DNA from 4 places in the Roseibium sp. QJM3NY_11 genome. Region 3 is predicted to be linked to each of the others. Evidence: predicted binding sites of a transcription regulator. Region 3 holds the regulator's gene; each other region holds the start of a gene.
The links. The regulator PhoB, encoded in region 3, activates phosphate uptake and scavenging genes when phosphate is short. The targets are predictions, from matches to a motif close to TGTCATNNANCTGTCAT.
Positions count from the first base shown of each region.

Region 1: phnC (phosphonate ABC transporter ATP-binding protein) is a predicted target of PhoB. The motif match lies at 1,947-1,963, and genes of this name have one in related genera.
Region 2: AC0VX3_RS02590 (DUF1045 domain-containing protein) is a predicted target of PhoB. The motif match lies at 3,045-3,061, and genes of this name have one in related genera.
Region 4: AC0VX3_RS10585 (UDP-2,3-diacylglucosamine diphosphatase) is a predicted target of PhoB. The motif match lies at 2,669-2,685, and genes of this name have one in related genera.

Region 1 covers NZ_CM149660.1:4,076,465-4,081,574, forward strand. Annotated here, with positions in the region: gene phnD (phosphonate ABC transporter substrate-binding protein) at 39-956, opposite strand; gene phnC (phosphonate ABC transporter ATP-binding protein) at 1,014-1,847, opposite strand; gene AC0VX3_RS18685 (DapH/DapD/GlmU-related protein) at 2,234-2,869, shown strand; gene AC0VX3_RS18690 (VOC family protein) at 2,974-3,345, shown strand; gene AC0VX3_RS18695 (SDR family NAD(P)-dependent oxidoreductase) at 3,613-4,455, opposite strand; gene AC0VX3_RS18700 (aminotransferase class I/II-fold pyridoxal phosphate-dependent enzyme) at 4,452-5,110, opposite strand, start outside.
Region 2 covers NZ_CM149660.1:568,320-573,429, reverse strand. Annotated here, with positions in the region: gene AC0VX3_RS02610 (carbon-phosphorus lyase complex subunit) at 1-578, shown strand, start outside; gene AC0VX3_RS02605 (alpha-D-ribose 1-methylphosphonate 5-phosphate C-P-lyase PhnJ) at 575-1,504, shown strand; gene phnK (phosphonate C-P lyase system protein PhnK) at 1,501-2,289, shown strand; gene phnL (phosphonate C-P lyase system protein PhnL) at 2,302-3,006, shown strand; gene AC0VX3_RS02590 (DUF1045 domain-containing protein) at 3,117-3,881, shown strand; gene AC0VX3_RS02585 (alpha-D-ribose 1-methylphosphonate 5-triphosphate diphosphatase) at 3,878-5,023, shown strand; gene phnN (phosphonate metabolism protein/1,5-bisphosphokinase (PRPP-forming) PhnN) at 5,079-5,110, shown strand, end outside.
Region 3 covers NZ_CM149660.1:4,715,705-4,720,814, forward strand. Annotated here, with positions in the region: gene argF (ornithine carbamoyltransferase) at 1-130, opposite strand, end outside; gene AC0VX3_RS21615 (acetylornithine transaminase) at 127-1,326, opposite strand; gene AC0VX3_RS21620 (GcrA family cell cycle regulator) at 1,762-2,292, shown strand; gene phoB (phosphate regulon transcriptional regulator PhoB) at 2,366-3,064, opposite strand; gene phoU (phosphate signaling complex protein PhoU) at 3,256-3,948, opposite strand; gene pstB (phosphate ABC transporter ATP-binding protein PstB) at 3,981-4,778, opposite strand; gene pstA (phosphate ABC transporter permease PstA) at 4,790-5,110, opposite strand, start outside.
Region 4 covers NZ_CM149660.1:2,302,458-2,307,567, reverse strand. Annotated here, with positions in the region: gene AC0VX3_RS10595 (threonine ammonia-lyase) at 1-630, opposite strand, end outside; gene AC0VX3_RS10590 (glycosyltransferase family 4 protein) at 774-1,823, opposite strand; gene AC0VX3_RS10585 (UDP-2,3-diacylglucosamine diphosphatase) at 1,820-2,623, opposite strand; gene AC0VX3_RS10580 (SDR family oxidoreductase) at 2,952-3,731, shown strand; gene AC0VX3_RS10575 (OmpP1/FadL family transporter) at 3,812-4,528, opposite strand; partial or broken gene AC0VX3_RS10570 (OmpP1/FadL family transporter) at 4,587-5,018, opposite strand.

The DNA of each region.
Region 1 (5,110 bases), 640 kb from region 3:
GGCCGAGATCGGCCCGCGTCCGGGTTCCTGAGAACCGATCAGTTTGCGTTTTTCGCCTTACGGGCTGCGATGATGTTCTCGTAAGCTTCATGGGTGATCGGCATGAAGCCCTTGGTCTCACCGGCCGCGATGTTGTAAGCGCAGTCCGGGTCGATCGAGTTCATGGAAGCGATCAGGCCGGTCATCTTCAGCTTGACGTCTTCCGGCAGGTTCTTGGCCAGAACGATCGGGCCTTCCGGGATCACCGGAGACTGCCAGATCTGACGCATTTCGGTCATGTCGACCAGGCCGGCATCGGATGCCTTGCGCAGGGCGCCGGAATTGTAGCCGTCTTCCCATTCGCCAAGGCCGTCGGCCCAGGTCACGCCGGCGTCGATGTCACCGTTGGCAACGGCAATGATGGTCTGCTCGTGACCGCCGGTGAAGACCACGTCGCCGAAGTATTCGCCCGGCTTCATGGAGTAGCCTTCCTGCGGGATGGCGATGGACGGGATCAGGTAACCGGATGTGGAGTTCGGATCACCGAAGCCGAATACCTTGCCCTTCATGTCGTCCAGCGAGTTGATCTCGTTGTCGACGCGGGCAAAACCGACGGAATAGTAGCCGTAGCCACCGTCAACGTTGACCTTGACCAGAACCGGGTCAACGGCTTCCGGGTCCGTCAGGAAGACCTTCGCGTAGCCGGAAGCGCCCAGCCATGCCAGGTCGAGATTGCCGCCGAGCAGGCCTTCGATGACGCCGTTGTAGTCGGCCGGAGCGAACAGCTTGACCGGAACGCCGAGAAGGTCGGCTGATTTCTGCTCGAGGCACTCATAGGCGCGCAGACGGTCAGAGGCGTTTTCGCCGCCCAGGATGCCGATGCGGAATTCGGTGATTTCTTCCGCGCCTGCAACAGAGGCATTCAGGGCGATCATGCTCACCGCAGCAAGTGTGGCGGCTTTAACAAGGATTTTCATTTGGGACACTCTCCGAGAGTTCTCAATCGCGATGACATTGAAGGGTGTGCAGCCGGATCAGACCGCTGCTGCCGCCGGGGCCATCACGCCGGCGGATTCTTTGGAGCCGGCAGTGCCGGCATCGATGGACGTGGAGGTCGCAGCCTCGTTGAAGCTTTCGTCGGCTCCGTAGATCTCGCGGGCGGCACCGGTCGTCAGTTCGTCCGGTTTGCCGTCGAATACGATCAGGCCGTCGCGCATACCGATGACGCGGTCGCAATAGCTGCGTGCCGTGTCGAGCGTGTGCAAATTGCAGATGACGACCTTGTTGTCGCGCTCGTGGATCTCGCGCAGCGCGTCCATGACGATCTTGGCATTCATCGGGTCGAGCGAGGCAATCGGCTCGTCGGCCAGGATCATGTGCGGATCCTGCATCAGCGCCCGCGCGATCGCCACGCGCTGCTGCTGGCCGCCGGACAGTTCCTCGGCGCGTTTGGTCGCCTCCTGGACAATCCCCAGCCGGTCCAGGGCGGCGAGCGCGGTGTTGACGTCCTCGGCGCTGAAAATATTGCAGAGACTTTTCAAGGTGCCGTGGCCATTGAGCCGGCCGAGCATCACGTTGGTGACCACGTCAAGGCGCGGGACCAGGTTGAATTGCTGGAACACCATGGCGCAGTCGCGCTGCCAGCGGCGCTTCATGCCGCCCTTGAGGCTGAGAATGTCCCGGCCCTCGAACAGGATCTTTCCGGAGCTGGCCGGGGTCAGCCTGTTGATCATGCGAAGCAGCGTCGATTTGCCGGCGCCGGAGCGGCCGATGATACCGACCATCTGCGGCTGGCCGATTTCAAAGCTCACATTATCGACCGCGGTCCGAGACCCGAAGTTCTTGGTGACTTCCTGAAAGTGAATCACGCGTCAGCCCTGTCCGTGTTTGTTCGTCTTGCTGCGCGACAAGAGCCACCGGACCATTGCAGTAAAATGACAGTCACTTGACCAAACCGTCAAAAATTGATGACAGTTCAGTGACGCCCCTGCCCTGAAACCATGCAAACCGGCTGCGGGCGGCGAAATCCGGCAATTCGGGCAATATCTTCCTGAAGATCGCCATTGCGGTGATTTGCCCAATATTCCCGCAGCGCCTGGAGCACTTCTGCGCGGCCGGGCCACTTTCCCCGCGGTTTCCCAATTGTGAAAAAAGCGCGGCCGGTCACTGATCTGTCATCAGGTTGTCACCATTTTCGTTTCCGCCACCGCTAGAACACGGCGTTGCAACAGCCAAGACAGCAGATGGAGCTCCCATGTCCGCGCCCTCCCGAAAACCGTCCCTGACCGAAGCACCGAATGTTCACCCCGAGGCCAGTGTGCTGGACTGCGACCTGGGCATATGGACGGAGGTGGGCGCGCGCACGGACATGCGGGAGAGCCGGATGGGAGACTATTCCTATATCGTCCAGGACGGGGACGTGGTCTGGTCGACGATCGGGAAGTTCTGCTCCATCGCACGCCGGGTCCGCCTCAATCCGGGCAATCACGCAACATGGCGCGCCTCCCAGCACCATTTCACCTATCGTGCCGCCGCCTACGGCCTGGGCGAGGACGATGCCGACTTCTTTCAGTGGCGCAAGGATGACTGGGTGACCATCGGCCACGACGTCTGGATCGGACACAATGTGACCGTTCTTGCCGGTGTCACCATCGGCACGGGCGCGATTATCGCAGCGGGCGCCGTGGTGTCCAAGGATGTGGCGCCCTATACGGTTGTCGGTGGCGTCGCCGCCAAACCGATCAAGCGGCGGTTCACCGAAGCCCAGGAAGAGGCGCTGCTCGGCATTTCCTGGTGGGACTGGAACCACCTCCAGCTCAAGGCCCGGCTGCCGGATTTCCGACTGCTGTCCATAGATGCGTTTATCGAAAAATACAGTGAGGCCGAGTAACCTGTCGACGGCGAGAGACAGCTTGACCATCTGCCCGGGACAATTATCCTCGTTCACACGGGCAAAGTCCGCCCTCCCTTTCGCAAACTGGCCAGGTCGGCTTCATGGCGTCGATTACGCGCATAATTCTTTACGTCAAGGATATGGACCGCAGCGCAGCGTTCTACGCGCTGCATTTTGGTTTTTCCGTTCTCCAATCGCCTTCGGACAGGATCACGGAACTCATACCCGCTGACGGCGGAGCACGTCTTCTTTTGCACAAGGCGGGTAAAGCACAGAAACTGGGGCAAGTTCTGGTCAGGCTGGTCTTTGACATCGAGGATATTCCGGGTTTCTGCGAAACGGCCAAGAACAACGGACTTGTCTTTGGATCTCCTCATCAGGCGGACGAATATCAATTCGCCAATGCCAAGGACCCGGACGGCAATTCCCTGCAAGTGTCCAGCCGGGCCTTTCGGGATCCGGGTATCAGCTAAGCGCTTTCCGATTTTCCTGGCCTGTCTGATGGCCTTGAACGGCTTGCCCGGCAAGGTGCGCCGAGCATGCGACACAACGCTTCCGACAGGGCTTTCAAGCCACTCGAAGCAAGCGGACGCAATTGAAAAGATATCCGTATGGGCCGGAAAAAGGGCTCAATATGCTCAAAAACCACTCAATGGCCTGTTTCGTTTGTCTGGGGAAAGGACGAGACCCAAGGCAGCGTTTGCAATGCAATTGCGTTCGGGCCAGATCCTGAATTCAAACTAACGCAACATGCCCTGGCGTCCGTGAACACTCTGCCTCTGCCCGGACCAACGGCGATAGATCGTGCCGCGCAGGGAGGCCGGCAGGAGGCCGAGCGCGCCGACGGCTGCCGACATGGATCCAGGGAAGGCTGTTTCCGTGCGTCCCGAAGATGCCGCCCTGACGATGTTGCGCGCGGCCTGCCGCGGCGCCATGCTGAACGGCCGCCAGGAGCTGTTTTCCGCCATGCCCCGGCTCAGGAAGCCCGGCAGGGCGATGGTGATACCGACGCCGGTTCCGGCCAGGCGGGCTGCCATGGACAGACCATACGCCCTCAGACCCGCTTTCGTCGCCGCATAAACGGGTGCCTGCGGATAGCCGATCTTCGCGGACAGCGAACTTATCAGGATGATTCGTCCCCCGCCGTCGGCAATCATCATCTCAGAGGCGAGGCGGCACTGTTCGATGGCCGCCCGCAAATTGACATCGATCAGCGCGGCGGTGCGCAAGGGGTCCTCACCGAGGGACCCTTCTGGGGCCGGTCCACCCAGCCCCGCATTGACGATCATCCAGTCGAGCCGCCCGCGCTCGCGGCAGGCCGCGAGCCAGAGCCTCAAGGCGTCACCATCGCCGACATCGACCGGGGCCGTGTGGATGCTGGCTCCCCTCTCCTTCGGTCCATCCTTCGGCGCCTCTTCCGGCTCGGCCTCCGGACCTGTCCGGGCAAGACCCTCAAGGGCGTTTATGTCGCGATCGGAGACCGACAGGAGCGTGGCCACGGGCGACAGGACGTTGACCAACGCGCGGCCGAGCTGCCCTCCGGCGCCGGAGATGGCCACATGCTGCGGCTTTGACACCGTCATGCGTCGCTCATCGCGCGTTCCTCGACGCCGCAAAGCGCTTCGGGAAACTGGCCGGCAACGGCCTGGAACGCGTCAAGGACCCGGCTGAAGCTGGCCTCGCTCAGCGTCGGCGGGAAGGTGATCCGCAGGAGATCCTTGCCCTTCGGCACGCCCGGCTGAACGGCCGGGCTCACGAGAACCCCGGCATCGGCAAGCGCCTTGGTCACCCTGAAGGCCAGAACATCGTTGCCGAGCAGAACCGGAACCATCTGGGTTCCGTCACCGCCGCAGCGCCATCCCATGGCACGCAGGGCCTGTCGCGCCCTGTCGCCGAGCGCGCAGGCCCGTTCCGCGATTTCCGGCTCCGCGATCAGAATGTCGAGGGCTGCAAGAGCCGCTGCCGTCTGCCCCGGGGCCAGGGCATTGCTGAACAGAAACGACCTGGCGTTGAACCGCAGGTGATCGATGAGATCTGCCGAGCCCGCCACGAAACCGCCCGTCGAGGCGAAACACTTGCTGAAAACCCCCATGATGACCGGAATCCGGTCGGCCATGCCCGTTGCATGGGCCAGACCCCGTCCTCCCGGACCGATGACACCGCAGCCATGCGCGTCGTCCAGCATGACCCAGGCGCCGTGCTCGTCGGCCACATCGACGATCTGCTCGAGCGGCGCGA
Region 2 (5,110 bases), 1.6 Mb from region 3:
TGACCCGCGAGCCGCTGGCCTTTCCCGCCGACCGGGACCTGCGTCTGCAGAACCTGGCCCGGGGCGACGAAGGCTTTCTTCTGGCGCTGGCCTATTCCACCCAGCGCGGCTACGGCCGCACGCATCCTTTCGCCGGCGAAATCCGCTATGGCGAGGTCGAGGTGGAATTCTTCGCAGAGGAGCTCGGCTTTGCCGTGAAGCTCGGCACCATCAAGGTGACCGAGTGCCAGATGGTCAACCAGTTCAAGGGCTCGGCCAGCACCGCGCCGACCTTCACGCGCGGCTACGGCCTCGTCTTCGGCCAGGTCGAACGCAAGGCCATGTCGATGGCCATGGTCGACCGGTCGATGCGCTGGCAGGAACTGGGCGAAGAGCCGGTCGCGCCGGCCCAGGACGTCGAGTTCGTGCTGTCCCATTCCGACAACATCCAGGCGACCGGCTTCGTCGAACACCTGAAACTGCCACACTATGTCGATTTCCAGGCCGAACTCGGACTGGTCCGCCAGATGCGGTCCGAATGGTTCGAAAAACGCCGGCAGGAAGAAAACGACGACGCTGACCGGGAGGCCGCGGAATGAACGACACGGCTCAGATATTCGAACAGGGCGAATACAATTTCGCCTATCTGGACGAACAGACCAAACGCATGATCCGCCGGGCGATCCTCAAGGGGATTGCCATCCCCGGATATCAGGTGCCGTTCGCCTCGCGCGAAATGCCGATGCCCTATGGCTGGGGCACCGGCGGCGTCCAGGTGACCGCGGCGATCCTGGGACAGGCCGATTGCCTGAAAATGATCGACCAGGGCTCCGACGACACCACCAACGCGGTCTCCCTGCGCGGTTTCTTCGAAAAGACGGCCGGGATCCGCACGACCTACGAGACATCGGAGGCGACGATCATCCAGACCCGGCACCGCATTCCGGAAAAGCCGCTCACCGAGGACCAGGTGCTGGTGTTCCAGGTGCCGATCCCCGAACCCTTGCGCTTTCTGGAGCCGCGCGAAACGGAAACCCGCAAGATGCACGCGCTGGAGGACTACGGCCTCATGCATGTGAAACTCTACGAGGACATCGCCAGGAACGGCCACATCGCCACCACCTACGCCTATCCGGTCAAGGTCAACGACCGCTACGTGATGGACCCCTCGCCGACACCGAAATTCGACAATCCGAAGATCGACCGGATGGCCGCGCTCCAGCTCTATGGCGCGGGCCGCGAGAAGCGCATCTATGCCGTTCCGCCCTATACCAAAGTCAAGAGCCTCGACTTCGAGGATTATCCCTTCGAAATCCAGACCTTCGACAAGCCCTGCGGCCTGTGCGGTGCGGAGAATGTCTATCTGGACGAGGTCATCCTCGATGACCGGGGCGGCCGCATGTTCGTCTGTTCAGACAGCGACTATTGCGAGGAACGGCGCGCCGACGGCCATCTCGGCCCGATGGCGGCGGATCCAACCATGGCCGGAATTGGCGGCCACAAGCCGGAGGAGACCGCGCAATGAGCGTCACCCATCCCGAAGACCCGCTGCTGCAGGTCCACAAGGTTACCCGCTATTACGGCGACCGCGTCGGCTGCCTCGATGTTTCGTTCGACCTGTGGCCCGGTGAAGTTCTGGCCATCGTCGGTGAAAGCGGTTCCGGCAAGACCACGCTGCTCAACTGCCTGTCCACGCGCCTTGCCCCGACGGCCGGCGCCATCGAATACCGCATGCGCGACGGTTCCATGCGCAACCTCTACCAGTTGACCGAGGCCGAACGCCGCCTTCTGATGCGCACCGACTGGGGCTTCGTCCACCAGAACGCCGCCGACGGCCTGCGCATGAATGTCTCCGCCGGCGCCAATGTCGGCGAGCGGCTGATGGCCGTCGGCCAGCGGCACTACGGCAACATCCGTTCAACGGCGGACGATTGGCTCGGCCGGGTGGAAATCGACAGCGACCGCATCGACGACGACCCGCGGTCGTTCTCGGGTGGCATGCGCCAGCGCCTGCAGATCGCCCGCAATCTGGTCACCGCGCCGAGACTCGTCTTCATGGACGAGCCAACCGGCGGCCTCAACGTCTCCGTACAGGCCCGGCTTCTGGACCTGCTGCGCCGCCTGGTCGCCGATCTGGGTCTGTCCGTGGTGATCGTCACCCACGACCTTGCCGTTGCCCGGTTGCTGTCCCACCGGATCATGGTGATGCGCCATGGCAATGTCATCGAGACCGGCCTGACCGACCAGGTTCTGGACGACCCGCGCGAGCCCTACACCCAGTTGCTCGTCTCTTCCATTCTCCAGGTGTAAAGGAGGCGTTCGATGCCTGTGCGCTTGTATCTCAACAATGTCGGCAAGTCCTTCACCATGCATCTGCAGGGCGGCACCGTCATTCCCGTGGTTCAGAATGTCGAATTCTCCGTTGATGCCGGCGAATGCGTGGTCCTGGGCGGCCCGTCCGGTGCCGGCAAGAGCTCGATCCTGAAGATGATCTACGGCAACTACCGCTGCGACGAGGGCCAGATCCTGGTCACCGTCGGTGACGGGATTGTCAATGTGGCCGGCGCCGAGCCGCGCCGCATCCTCACCCTGCGTGAAGATACCATCGGCTATGTGAGCCAGTTCCTGCGCACCATCCCGCGTGTTTCGGCGGAGGACGTTGTGGCCGAACCACTGATCGCTCTGGGAACGGATGAAGCCGAGGGCCGCGACACCGCCCGCGCCCTGCTGTCCCGGCTCAATGTGCCCGAGCGCCTGTGGACCCTGCCGCCGGCGACCTTCTCCGGCGGCGAGCAGCAGCGGGTCAACATCGCCCGTGGTTTCATCGCCCATTATCCGGTCCTCCTGCTGGACGAACCGACCGCGTCCCTGGATGCCGCCAACCGGGCGGTGGTCGTGCGGCTGGTGGAGGAAAAAAAGGCCAGGGGCGTCGCCATGGTCGGCATCCTGCACGATCAGGATGTCCGCGAGCAGATCGCCGACCGGATCATCGATGTCACCGGTTTCAGCGCCGAGGCCGCCGCTTGACCAAAATGACGAGGAAAGCCTTGCGGGCGGGTGGAAACTGTCACAGAACGGTCACCACCCGCCGTTAGGCCGTCTTTCCGGCCTCCCGTGAACCGAATGCGAATCCGACCATGCGCTACGCCCTCTATTTTGCCGCCGATGCACACGACCCGCTGATGCAGCTCGGCAATGCCTGGCTCGGCCGCGACCCGGCCACGGGCAAGGCTCTGCCGCAGCCGGCCGTCGCCGGGCTGACAGCGGACAGGGTCCGGGACCTGACGACGGACCCGCGCCGCTACGGGTTTCACGGCACGCTGAAGGCCCCGTTTTCCCTGCGCGGCGACCAGACCGAAGCAGCCCTGCTGCAGGCCTGCGAGCAGTTTGCCGACGAAATCGCGCCCTTCGACATAACGGGCCTGGGCGTCAACCGGCTCGGACGGTTTCTCGCCCTGACACCGGAGCGGGAAGAGCCCGGCCTCAGAGCTTTTGCTGGGCTCTGTGTCCGCCGCTTCGAACCGTTCCGGGCACCGCTTTCGGACGCCGATCTGGAGCGCCGCCGCAACAGCGGTCTGACGGAACGGCAGGACCGGCTCCTGACCCGGTGGGGCTATCCCTACATCTTCGAGGAGTTCCGCTTCCACATGACACTCTCCAGCAAGCTGGAGAACGAAGCAGACATGCGCTGTCTGGCCGAAACGGCCGAAGCCTACTTCGCCAACGTCACCGGCCGCCCGCGCACCTGCAGCCATTTTGCGCTGTATACAGAGGCGGAGCGCGGCGCCCCGTTCCAGGTGCACACGGTCTTTCCACTCAGTGGCTCCGTGTCTCCACTGGACGCCGCAATCGCCCCCCATTCCCCGGCCCCCGATCACCCCACAAACGAGGAACCTGCATGAGCGCGACGCCCCAAGTCTTCAAGAATGCCACCCTCATCCTCGCCGACGAGGTGATTGACGGGTCGCTGACGGTCGGCGAAACCGGCCAGATCTCCGGAACCGGCTCACCGACCGGGGTCGCGGGACATGACTGCGAGGGCGATTATCTGCTGCCGGGCCTTGTCGAACTGCACACCGATCATCTGGAAACCCATTACGCCCCGCGGCCGAAAGTCCGCTGGAACCCGGTGTCCGCGGTGCAGGCCCATGACGCACAGATCGCCTGTTCCGGCATCACCACCGTGTTCGACGCGCTCCGGGTCGGCATGGATGAGGACGCGGATCTGCGCTACCCGGACATGCGCAAGCTGGCCGATGCCATCGAGACAGGCCAGCGCGAAAACCGCCTTCGCGCCGACCATTTCATCCACCTGCGCTGCGAGGTCTCCGCGCCGGACGTTCTGGAGGCCTTCGAGGTGTTCAAGGACGACGACAGCATCCGGCTGATATCGCTGATGGATCACACGCCCGGCCAGCGCCAGTTTGTCTCGCTCGACGCCTACAAGGTCTATTATCAGGGCAAGAAGGGCTTTTCCGACGCCGAAATGGAGGTCTTCATCCGCAGGCGCCAGGAACGCGCAAGCGGTCTGGCCCCGGACAACCGGAAGAAACTGTCCGACATTGCCCAGGCACGCGGCATCGCCATTGCCAGCCACGACGACGCCACCCGCGAACATGTCGACGAGGCCATCGGCCTGCACACCAGGATCGCGGAATTTCCGACCACCGTGGAAGCGGCGAAAGCCTCCCATGACGCCGGCATGGCCGTCCTGATGGGCGCCCCGAACGTGGTGCGCGGCGGCTCCCATTCCGGCAATGTTTCCGCGAAGGAACTCGCCGAAGCCGGCGTGCTCGACGTGCTTTCCTCCGACTATGTGCCGATTTCCCTGCTGCAGGCCGCCTTCCAGCTCGCCGCGGACGTCGAAACGATTTCCCTGCCCGAGGCTGTCAGGACGGTGACCTCCACTCCGGCGGCCGCGATCGGACTCACCGACCGGGGCGCGCTGCAACCGGGTCTGCGCGCCGATCTCATCCAGGTGAAGATGGTCGGCGGCATCCCGATCATTCGCGGCGTCTGGCGCGAGGGTCGACGCGTTGCCTGACGCGGCGGCGGATGCGGCCGGAAAGCCGGGGCCCGAAAGACTGGGCCCCGGACGCATGATTCTCGTCGTCGGACCAAGCGGCGCGGG
Region 3 (5,110 bases):
GGCCTTTGCCGCGGCGCACACCATTGCGGCCGGCCTTGATCTTCTTGCCGGCCTCCAGAATGGCGCGCAGCTCATCGCCGTCGAAATCGGTCAGATCGAGAAAATTCCGATAGGATTCATTGGCGGTCATCCGGCCGCTCCTTCCACCAGGTTCGTTTCAATTGCCAGGGCGGCCACTTCAAGGCGCTCCATGGCAATCGCAATTTCGTCTTCACTCATCGTCAGCGGCGGCATGATGCGGACGACGTTTTCGCCCGCAGGAACCGTCAGCAGACCGGCATCCCGTGCAGCCGCGACAAAGTCTCCGACCGGAACGACGCATTTCAGACCGAGCATCAGGCCATTGCCGCGCACTTCGCCAAGAACAGCCGGATGACTGTCCACGAAACCGGCCAGCTTCTGCTTGAAACTGAGCCCCTTGCGCCGGACGTCCTCCAGAAAGCCGTCCGACAGAACAACGTCCAGCACCGCATTGCCGACCGCCATGGCCAGCGGATTGCCGCCGAATGTAGTGCCATGGGTTCCGGGCGCGAGCGCAGCGGCCGTTTCGGCGGTTGCCAGACAGGCGCCCATGGGAAAGCCGCCGCCGATGCCCTTGGCAATCGCCATCAGGTCCGGCTCGACACCGCTCCACTGGTGCGCGAACAACTGGCCCGTCCGTCCGACACCGGTCTGGATCTCGTCATAGATCAGCAACAGGCCGTTTTCGTCGCAGAGCTTGCGGACGGCTCGCAGGAATTCGGCGGGGATCTCGCGGATACCGCCTTCGCCCTGGATGGGCTCGATCGCGATTGCCGCCGTCTGCGGTCCGATCGCGGCCTTCAGCGCGTCGATATCGCCGACGGGCACCTGGTCGAAACCAGGCGCCTTCGGGCCGAAGCCTTCCAGGTACTTGGCCTGGCCGCCGGCAGCGATGGTCGCAATCGTCCGGCCGTGGAAGGCCCCCTCGAAGGTGACGATATGGAACCGTTCGGGCTGACCGTTGTCATAGTGATACCGGCGCGCGCATTTGATCGCGGCTTCCATGGCTTCCGCACCGGAGTTCACGAACAGCACCTTTTCGGCAAATGTCGCCTCGCACAGCCGCCGGGCCAGGCGTTCCCCTTCCGGGATCTGGTGCAGGTTGGAAACGTGCCAGAGCTTGCCGGCCTGCTCCTGCAGCGCCTTGACCAGATGTGGGTGGCTGTGTCCGAGCGCGTTCACCGCAACCCCGGAGCCGCAATCGAGGAATCGTCGGCCGTCTGCCGTCACCAGCCAGACACCTTCCCCGTGATCGAATGCCAGTTCCGATCTTGCGTAATTCCCGAACAATGCGGTCGCGGACATAACCTCGTTGAACTCCTCAAAAACGGCCGATTCTTCAGCGTCACCGTGACGCCGCAAGGCACCTGCAAACGGTGCGCCCGGCCAAAACGCAACGTGCCGCCCGATAAGGCGGCACGCAGCAGTTTTCTTATACACTGCCCCCACCATGGACTGTCAATGGAAATGCGCCGCGGCGCTCCGACAGCGCGCGAATGGCAAATTCCTCAAAATTCTCAAGTACCTCGCCATAATTGGGGAAAAGTCGGTTCATCCCCAACTGGATTTGGGTGAACGGTTGCCTGACAAATTAACGTTATTGTAACCTCTGGGACATCACACACGAGATCTCGTGCGGCAAATCATCAAGAGGCACTAGATATGCCATCCTTAGGCGCGACTACGTGCGCTTAACACGAGGTTAATGGCTGCAGGGCAGCCCAAGAAAAGGGTGCGGCAATGAGTTGGACAAACGACCGGGTTGAGCTTCTCAAGAAGCTTTGGAGCGACGGATTGAGCGCGAGCCAGATCGCAGGCGAGCTGGGTGGTGTCACGCGCAACGCCGTCATCGGCAAGGTGCACCGTCTGGGCCTGTCCGGCCGGGCCAAATCAACCTCTTCCAGCGCGAAGCCGCGGCGGGCCCGTCCCGCTTCGACCGGTGCCGCAACGCCGAAGAGACCCGCCCAGCAACCGCAATCCATCGGCGCGACGGCGCTGAAAGCAGATTTTGCTCCGGCCCCGGCCATCGTACCCAAGCCGGCCGTTGAGCCGATTGCGGATCTTGTGCCGATCTCGCAGCGGGCAAGTATTCTGACGCTTACGGAGCGGACCTGCAAATGGCCGATCGGCGATCCGGCGACCGATGATTTCTATTTCTGCGGCCGCCAGTCCGACCCCAGCGTTCCCTATTGCACCCATCACTGCAAGATCGCCTACCAGCCCATGGCCGACCGCCGCCGCGATCGCAAGGTTGTCGCCCAGGCGGGCTGACCGCAGACATCGCGTTCCCATACAGCAAAAACCCGCCGACATGGCGGGTTTTTTCGTATCAGGCTGCCGCGTTTCAGGCGGAGACGGTGAACTGATCGTTGAAGGCATAGCCCGCACCCCGGACGGTCCGGATCGGGTCCTTGGCCTTGCCCTTGTTGAGAGCCTTGCGCAAACGGCCGACATGCACATCGACCGTGCGTTCGTCGACGTAGACGTCATGACCCCAGACACCGTCCAGCAACTGCTCGCGGGAGAACACCCGGCCCGGAGACGTCATCAGGAATTCCAGCAGCCGGAATTCTGTCGGACCCAGGTGGATTTCCTTGGCATTGCGACGCACACGGTGGGTTTCCCGGTCCAGCTCGATGTCTCCGGACCGCAGCATGGTGGAGACCACTTCCGGACTGGCCCGGCGCAGGATCGCCCGCACGCGCGCCATCAATTCCGGTACGGAGAACGGCTTGACGACATAATCGTCGGCGCCGGTGGACAAGCCCCGAATTCGCTCCGCTTCTTCACCCCGCGCCGTGAGCATGATCACGGGCAGCCGCTCCGTGTCCTCGCGTGCGCGCAGCCTGCGGCACAGCTCGATGCCTGACAACCCCGGCAGCATCCAGTCGAGCAGAAGAAGGTCGGGCTGGCTTTCCCGAAGCCGGATTTCGGCCTCGTCACCCCGGACACACGCTTCGACAGCGTAGCCCTCTGCTTCCAGATTGTATCTTAGTAGAAGGCTGAGGGGTTCTTCGTCTTCAACGATGAGCACCTTCGGCATACATCTCGCTCCAATTTCGGCAACCGGCGCAACAGGTCCCTGACCTGGCGCCGGCCGGTTCTTTTTCCGTGATCAATCTCGACGGAACCTTACGTATCGTGCTTGCGTCTGACCGGGCACGAAATGCTTTGCGACTTGTGACCCGGTCAACATTCGGGTGTCCGTTCGCTTCCGATTGAACCTTTGGTGACCTAGGCGCCGGTTTCGTCGACTTTCGCACGGTCTTCCGGCAAACGGTCGCCTGTGACCATGTAATAGACGTTCTCGGCAATGTTGGTCGCATGATCGCCGATCCGCTCGATGTTCTTTGCGCAGAACAGCAGATGGACGCATTGGGTGATCACCCGCGGATCTTCCATCATGTAGGTCAGCAGCTCGCGGAACAAAGACGTATAGATGGCGTCGATTTCCGCGTCGGCTTCCTGTACGCGGCGGGCTTCCTCCGCGTCCTTGCGCGCATAGGCATCCAGCACCCGCTTGAGCTGCGCGAGGGCAAGCTCCGTCATGTGCTCGACACCGATCGCAAGCTTCTTGGACTGCAGGTCGCTGTCGATCGCGATGGCCCGTTTGGCGACGTTCTTCGCCAGATCACCGACACGCTCCAGATCGTTGGAGATGCGGGTTGCCGCGGTGATCTCGCGAAGGTCCTGGCCCATCGGTTGACGGCGCGCGATCAACTCGATCAGCTTGCTTTCGACTTCCTGCTGAAGACGGTCCAGACGGGCGTCCTTGTCGATCGTCGACCTCGCCAGCTCCAAATCCTGGGAAACCAGTGCGGAAATGGCGTCGGCAAACGCCTTTTCGGCCAGTCCACCCATTTCGGCGACCTTGCCGGCCATGGCCGTCAGTTCTTCATCATAAGCCGAGACTGTATGTTCAGCCATTCTGTAGTCCCCTTGAGATTTACGGAAATCGCCTAGCCGAAGCGGCCAGTGATGTAGTCCTGTGTACGTTTGTCTTTCGGATTGGTGAAGATGTCTTCTGTCAGACCTTCCTCAACCAGCACGCCGAGGTGGAAGAATGCGGTACGCTGAGACACGCGGGCGGCCTGCTGCATGGAGTGCGTCACGATCACGATCGTGAAGTTCTCGCGCAGTTCGTCGATCAGTTCTTCCACCTTGGCCGTGGCGATCGGATCAAGCGCCGAACACGGCTCATCCATCAGGATCACTTCCGGGCTGACGGCGATCGCACGGGCAATGCACAGACGCTGCTGCTGACCACCGGACATGCCGGTGCCCGGCTCGTCCAGGCGGTTCTTCACTTCTTCCCAAAGACCGGCTTTCTGAAGGCTGGAGGAAACGATTTCGTCCAGATCGGTCTTGTTCTTTGCAAGTCCGTGAATGCGCGGACCATAGGCTACATTGTCGTAGATCGACTTCGGAAACGGGTTCGGCTTCTGGAACACCATGCCGACCTTGGCGCGCAGCTGCACCGGGTCCACCTTCGGATCGTAGATATCCTCGCCGTCGATCTTGATCGACCCTTCCACCCGGCAGATGTCGATCGTGTCGTTCATACGGTTGATGGTCCGCAGGAACGTCGACTTGCCACACCCGGACGGACCGATGAAGGCGGTGACCGAACGTGGTTGAATTTCAATGTCCACGTCCTTGATGGCGTGTGTGTCGCCATAATAGACTTGCACTTTTTTTGCGGAAATCTTGCTGTCGATCATGTTTTTCGCCTGTTCAATATTCGGCATCTCGTTCATCGGATCATCCCTTACCAGCGGCGCTCGAACCGGCGGCGCAGGATGACCGCGAGAACGTTCATGGTGAGGAGGAACACCAGAAGCACGATGATTCCACCCCAGGCTTTTTCGTAAAATGCATAGTCGGCGCGCGCGGCCCATGTGTAGATCTGCGCCGGCATTGCCGAGTTCGGATCGGTGAAGCCTGCCACGATACCTTCAGGGTATCCGCGTGCCACGAAGCCGACCATGCCGATCAGCAGCAGCGGTGCCGTTTCACCGAGTGCCTGCGCCAGACCGATGATGGTGCCGGTCAGGATGCCGGGCATGGCCAGAGGCAGGACATGATGAAA
Region 4 (5,110 bases), 2.4 Mb from region 3:
GCGTGTTGCCGGCGATCTGGCGGCCAGCGCAAGCGCGATGCCGCTGGACAGGCCGCCGCCGCCCGTACAGGCCAGAACGTCATCCAGTTGAAGACCGAGCGCAGCCGCCTGGTCAGTCAGTTCCAGCCCGACGGTCCCCTGCCCGGCAATGACCGCCGGATCATTGTATGGATGAACGAAGGTGGCATCGGTCTCCCGGCAAAGCGCTGAGGCAATCACTTCCCGGTCCTCCGTTTCCCTGTCATAGGTCACGACCCTGGCTCCCAGGCCGCGGGTGCGCTCCAGCTTGATCGCGGGGGCGTCAGCAGGCATGACGATGGTCGCCGGCATGCCGAGCAGCCGCGCGCCTGACGCAACGCCCTGGGCGTGATTTCCCGAGGAACAGGCCACCACGCCCTTCGGCCGGTCTTCGGCCGGGATCTGGCAGAGCCGGTTGAACGCACCACGAAACTTGAACGACCCGCTGCGCTGCAGGTTCTCCGGCTTGATCAGCACCCGGGCCGAGGCGCGCTCGTCCAGAAGCGGGTGCCGCAACACCGGTGTCACCAGCGCCTCGCCGCCGATCCGTCCGGCCGCCGCCAGAATATCCTCAAAGGAAACCGCCAGTTCGGAAGTCTTCGGGTTTGCCATCGACAGGCTCCTGTTCCAGGAAAGAGTTACCGGCCGACAGTGATTTCACAGCACGGCACCAGGTGCCAGCAAGAAATTGTCCCGGTGTCAATTTGCCGGATCGGCATTAAAGCCGGGAGCGTGGGGCAAAAGCCCCGGCCCGATTATTCCGCAGCCTTCGCGGCGGCGGAGCGGGCATTGTAGAGATCCCGCGCCTCGATGCAGTTCTCCAGGAACTGGCGCGCACTGGCCGCCCAGGTGTAGTTCATGGCGATTTTCCGGCAATGATCCCGGGGAATGTCCAGGGCCGCTTCGCATGCTTCCCGAAGGTCCTTGGAAAGAACGCCCGAGCCCGTGTCGCCGATGACATCCAATGGCCCCATCACCGGGAAGGCGGCCACCGGAACACCGCAGGCAAGAGCTTCCAGCATCACGTTGCCGAACGTGTCGGTCAGCGAGGGAAACACGAACACATCCGCATCGGAATAATGCCGTGCGAGATCCTCGCCCACCTTCGATCCGGTAAAATGCACACCGGTGTATTCGCGGCGCAGGCTGTCGAGCTGCGGGCCGCCGCCGACCACCACCTTGGAGCCCGGCAGATCGAGATCCAGAAACGCCTTGATGTTCTTTTCGATGGCGACCCGGCCGACATACATGAACACCGGACGCGGCAGGTCGGCGGGCAGGACAGACCCCTCGTAGGGTTTGAACAGCTGCTCGTCCACACCCCGCGACCAGCGCATCAGGTTTTCAAATCCCCGCTCGCGCAGATCCTGTTCGAGAGAGCGCGTCGCCACCATGCAGCCGCTGGCCCCATTGTGGAACCACCGCAGCCAGCTGTAGGACCAGGTCAGCGGGACCGGCAGCCGGGCCGACACATATTCGGGAAAGCGCGTGTGGTAGCTGGTGGTAAACGGCCGGCCGGTCTTCTTGGCGACACTCGCCGCGAGCATTCCGAGCGGTCCCTCGGTCGCGATATGCAGATGCTCGCAGCCGTAGTCCTCGATCTTGCGCCGCACGATGCCGCGATGGGTCAGGGACAGCCGGATTTCCGGATATGTCGGACAGGGAAGTGTCTTGAACTCCAGCGGCGACAGAAATTCGACACGCACGCCGATCGCCTCGAGTTCTTCCGCCGTACGTTCCAGCGACCGGACCACACCGTTTATCTGCGGATGCCAGGCATCCGTTACAATCAGGATCGAACTCATGCGGCGACCGGTGCTTCCTTGGATTTCACCGGCGCGGCTGTCGCCTGGGTATTGTCCACCCATCGGATCACCTCAAACGTACCATCGTGGTGTTCGGCAACGGCCGTGCAGCTTTCGACCCAATCGCCTGTATTGATATAGTGGATACCGTTCATGTCGCGGTCGGCGGCATGATGAATGTGCCCGCAGATCACGCCGTCCACGCCCTGCCGGCGCGCTTCGTCGGACAGGGCCTCTTCGAAACGCCCGATGAAACTCACGGCGTTTTTCACTTTCAGCTTTGCCCAGGCCGACAGCGACCAGTAGGTCAGACCGAGCCGGCGGCGCACGAAATTCACCCAGGTGTTGATGCCAAGGGCGCTCACATAGGCCTTGTCACCGAAAAAGGCCAGCCACTTGGCATGGCGGATGACCACGTCGAACTGGTCTCCGTGGATCACCAGGTAGCGTTTGCCGTTGGCGGCTTCGTGCACGATGCTGTCTGCGACCTCGACCCCGCCAAAATGGGTCCCGAGAAAACTGCGCAGGAACTCGTCGTGATTGCCCGGAATATAGACGATCCGCGCGCCCTTGCGGCCCTTGCGGAGGATCTTCTGGACGACGTCATTGTGTGCCTGGGGCCAGTACCAGGCGCGTTTCAGGCGCCAGCCGTCCGCGATGTCTCCGACCAGATAGAGGGTCTCTGCATCATAGTCCTTCAGAAAGTCGAGCAACAGCTCCGCCTGGCACCCGCGCGTACCAAGATGAACATCTGAAAGAAACAAGGCCCGATAATGTCGCGAAGCCTCAGCGGTCGACATGGCGCATCTCCAAAATCCTGTTGGGGCGCTATAGACGCGATTCAGGTATCACTATTATGACAACGCGGGAACCGCCAGGGCCGGGTTTGTCTTCCACCGGAATGATTAGAAACTCTTGCCCCTGGGGAATGGCACAGGTCTATCGGCTGCCCGCGCGTGTGAAATCTTGTCGGGTCTGCCCCCCGCTTGCGGCATGACCTTGCCTCCCTGCACCCGTCCCCCTTGAACCGGGTCCCTCATCTGCCGCCTTGCTGCCGCGCTGCGGGTTTGACAGCTCCCGCTTCGGGGGTCACATAGGGACCCACAACCATCACGAAGGAGATCGGTCATGGAGCTTGGCCTGAAAGGCAAGAAGGCAATCGTGTGCGCATCCAGCCGCGGACTGGGCAGAGGCTGCGCCGAAGCACTGGCGGAAGCGGGCTGCTCGATCGTTCTGAACGGACGTGACGAGGCGGCTCTGGCAGCGACACGCAGCACCATCGAGGATCGATTCGGTGTTGAGGTGCGCGTCGTGGCGGCCGATGTTTCCACCCGTGCGGGACAAGAGGCTCTGCTGTCCGCCTGCCCCGAGCCCGATATCCTGATCAACAACAATGGCGGACCGCCCCGCAAGGACTATACGGAACTTGATCGCGAAGCGCTTCTGGAAGGGGCCCTCCAGAACTTCGTGACCCCGGTCGAACTGATCCAGGCCGTCACGCCGGGGATGAAGCAACGCGGCTTCGGGCGCATCGTCAACGTCACCTCGCTGTCGGTGAGGATGCCGATCGAGGGCCTTGACCTGTCCAGCGGGGCCCGGGCCGGACTGACCGCGTTTCTGGCCGGCGTCTGCCGCCAGCTCGCCCCTCACGGTATTACCGTCAACAATCTGCTGCCCGGCAAGATGGACACGGACCGCCTCAAGGGCGGTTTTGCCCGTGCGGCCGAGCAAAGCGGCCGCAGCATCGACGAGGTTCGGGCCGAACAGGCTGCCGAGATCCCCGCGCGGCGTTTCGGAACGGCGGAGGAGTTCGGCCAGACCTGCGCCTTCCTGTGCTCCCGCCAGGCCGGCTACATCACCGGCCAGAACATCCTGCTGGACGGCGGGCTGTTTCCCTCGGCCTTCTGAGACCCAATGCCGTCCATCGAAACGCGAAAGGCCGGGGAACACCCCGGCCTTCCTTGTTTTCGTGACCGTGAGGATTCGGTTCAGAACTTGTAGCGCAGCGATGCGGAGACAATGTTCACATGGCTGTCGACATCAGCCGCGTAGGTGCCGAAGGTCGAATTGTAGTCCTGATGGTCCGCATCGATGTTGATACTCGTCGATTCCGGGATGATGTGGGTGTAGCCCAGATCAACGGACAGATTCTGGTTGAAGTTGTAGCTGGCACCGGCGGACAGCCACCAGCGATTGTTGTCCGGCAGGCGGGTCGAGCGGATTTCCTCGTCGATCGGGGAAATTTCATACCCCAGACCGGCGCGCAAGGTGAGCTTCTCGTTGAAGTCGTACTCGCCGCCAAGCGAGAAGAACCAACCGTCATCATAGTTGAAATGCAGGGTGGTCAGCGTGGCGCCGGTTGCGTCGGAGGTCGCCCGCGGCGATTTCAGCCGGCTCCAGTTGGTCCATTCGACGGTTCCCAGAACCCGGAACTTGTCGGTCAGCCGCTGTTTGGCGGAGATGTTGACCATATCCGGCGTCACCACGCCAAGCCCGATCGCACTTCTGGTCCCGCTGGCGAACAGGTCGCCTTCCAGATCGTGACCGACACCAGAGCGGTAGCCGATGCCAATTTCGGTGCCTTCGAAGGGGCGCACGGTCAGACCGGCCGTGACACCGAAACCGATGCTGTCGCCCTTGATCTCGTTCGACCGCGGAAAGCCTGCGCCCGAGGTCGCATCGGCGGACTTCAGGGAGACGTTCAAGATACTGAACCTGGACGCCGACCGCGACCGTGACCATGTCGTTGATCTGATAGGCGATGGCCGGGTTCACGTTCAGGGAAAAGACCGAGGACGACCTTGAATAGAACTGGCCGGCCCAGTTCAGATCGGGTTTGGTGGACAGACCGAAGGGCGCATTGATGCCGACACCGAAGATCAGCTTGTCGTTGAGCCGGTAGGCGGCGTAGGACGCGGGAATGAAAGCGTCGGAGGCGATATCGCCGCTGCCGACGGACGACGTTCCCAGCAGCCCCCCGGACAGGGTGCCATCGATATCCGACACCGGGAACAGGCCCGAGCTGTGCGCCTCCACGGTCAGCCCCTGCTGCGCGCCCATCAGGGACGCCGGGTTCCAGTATATCGACGAAATGCCCCCACCCGTCGTTCCGTATCCCGCAAAGGACATCCCCTGAAAATAGGCACTCTGTTCACGCAGCGCGAAGCCACCTGCATGCGCAGTTCCCGCAATCATGGATAGTGCTATCGCAGTCGATGCAAATAGAACCGAATTTTTGTTTGCGCTCTTCATAGCGTTTCCTCCCTTGTCCGCCCCACCGGGACGGG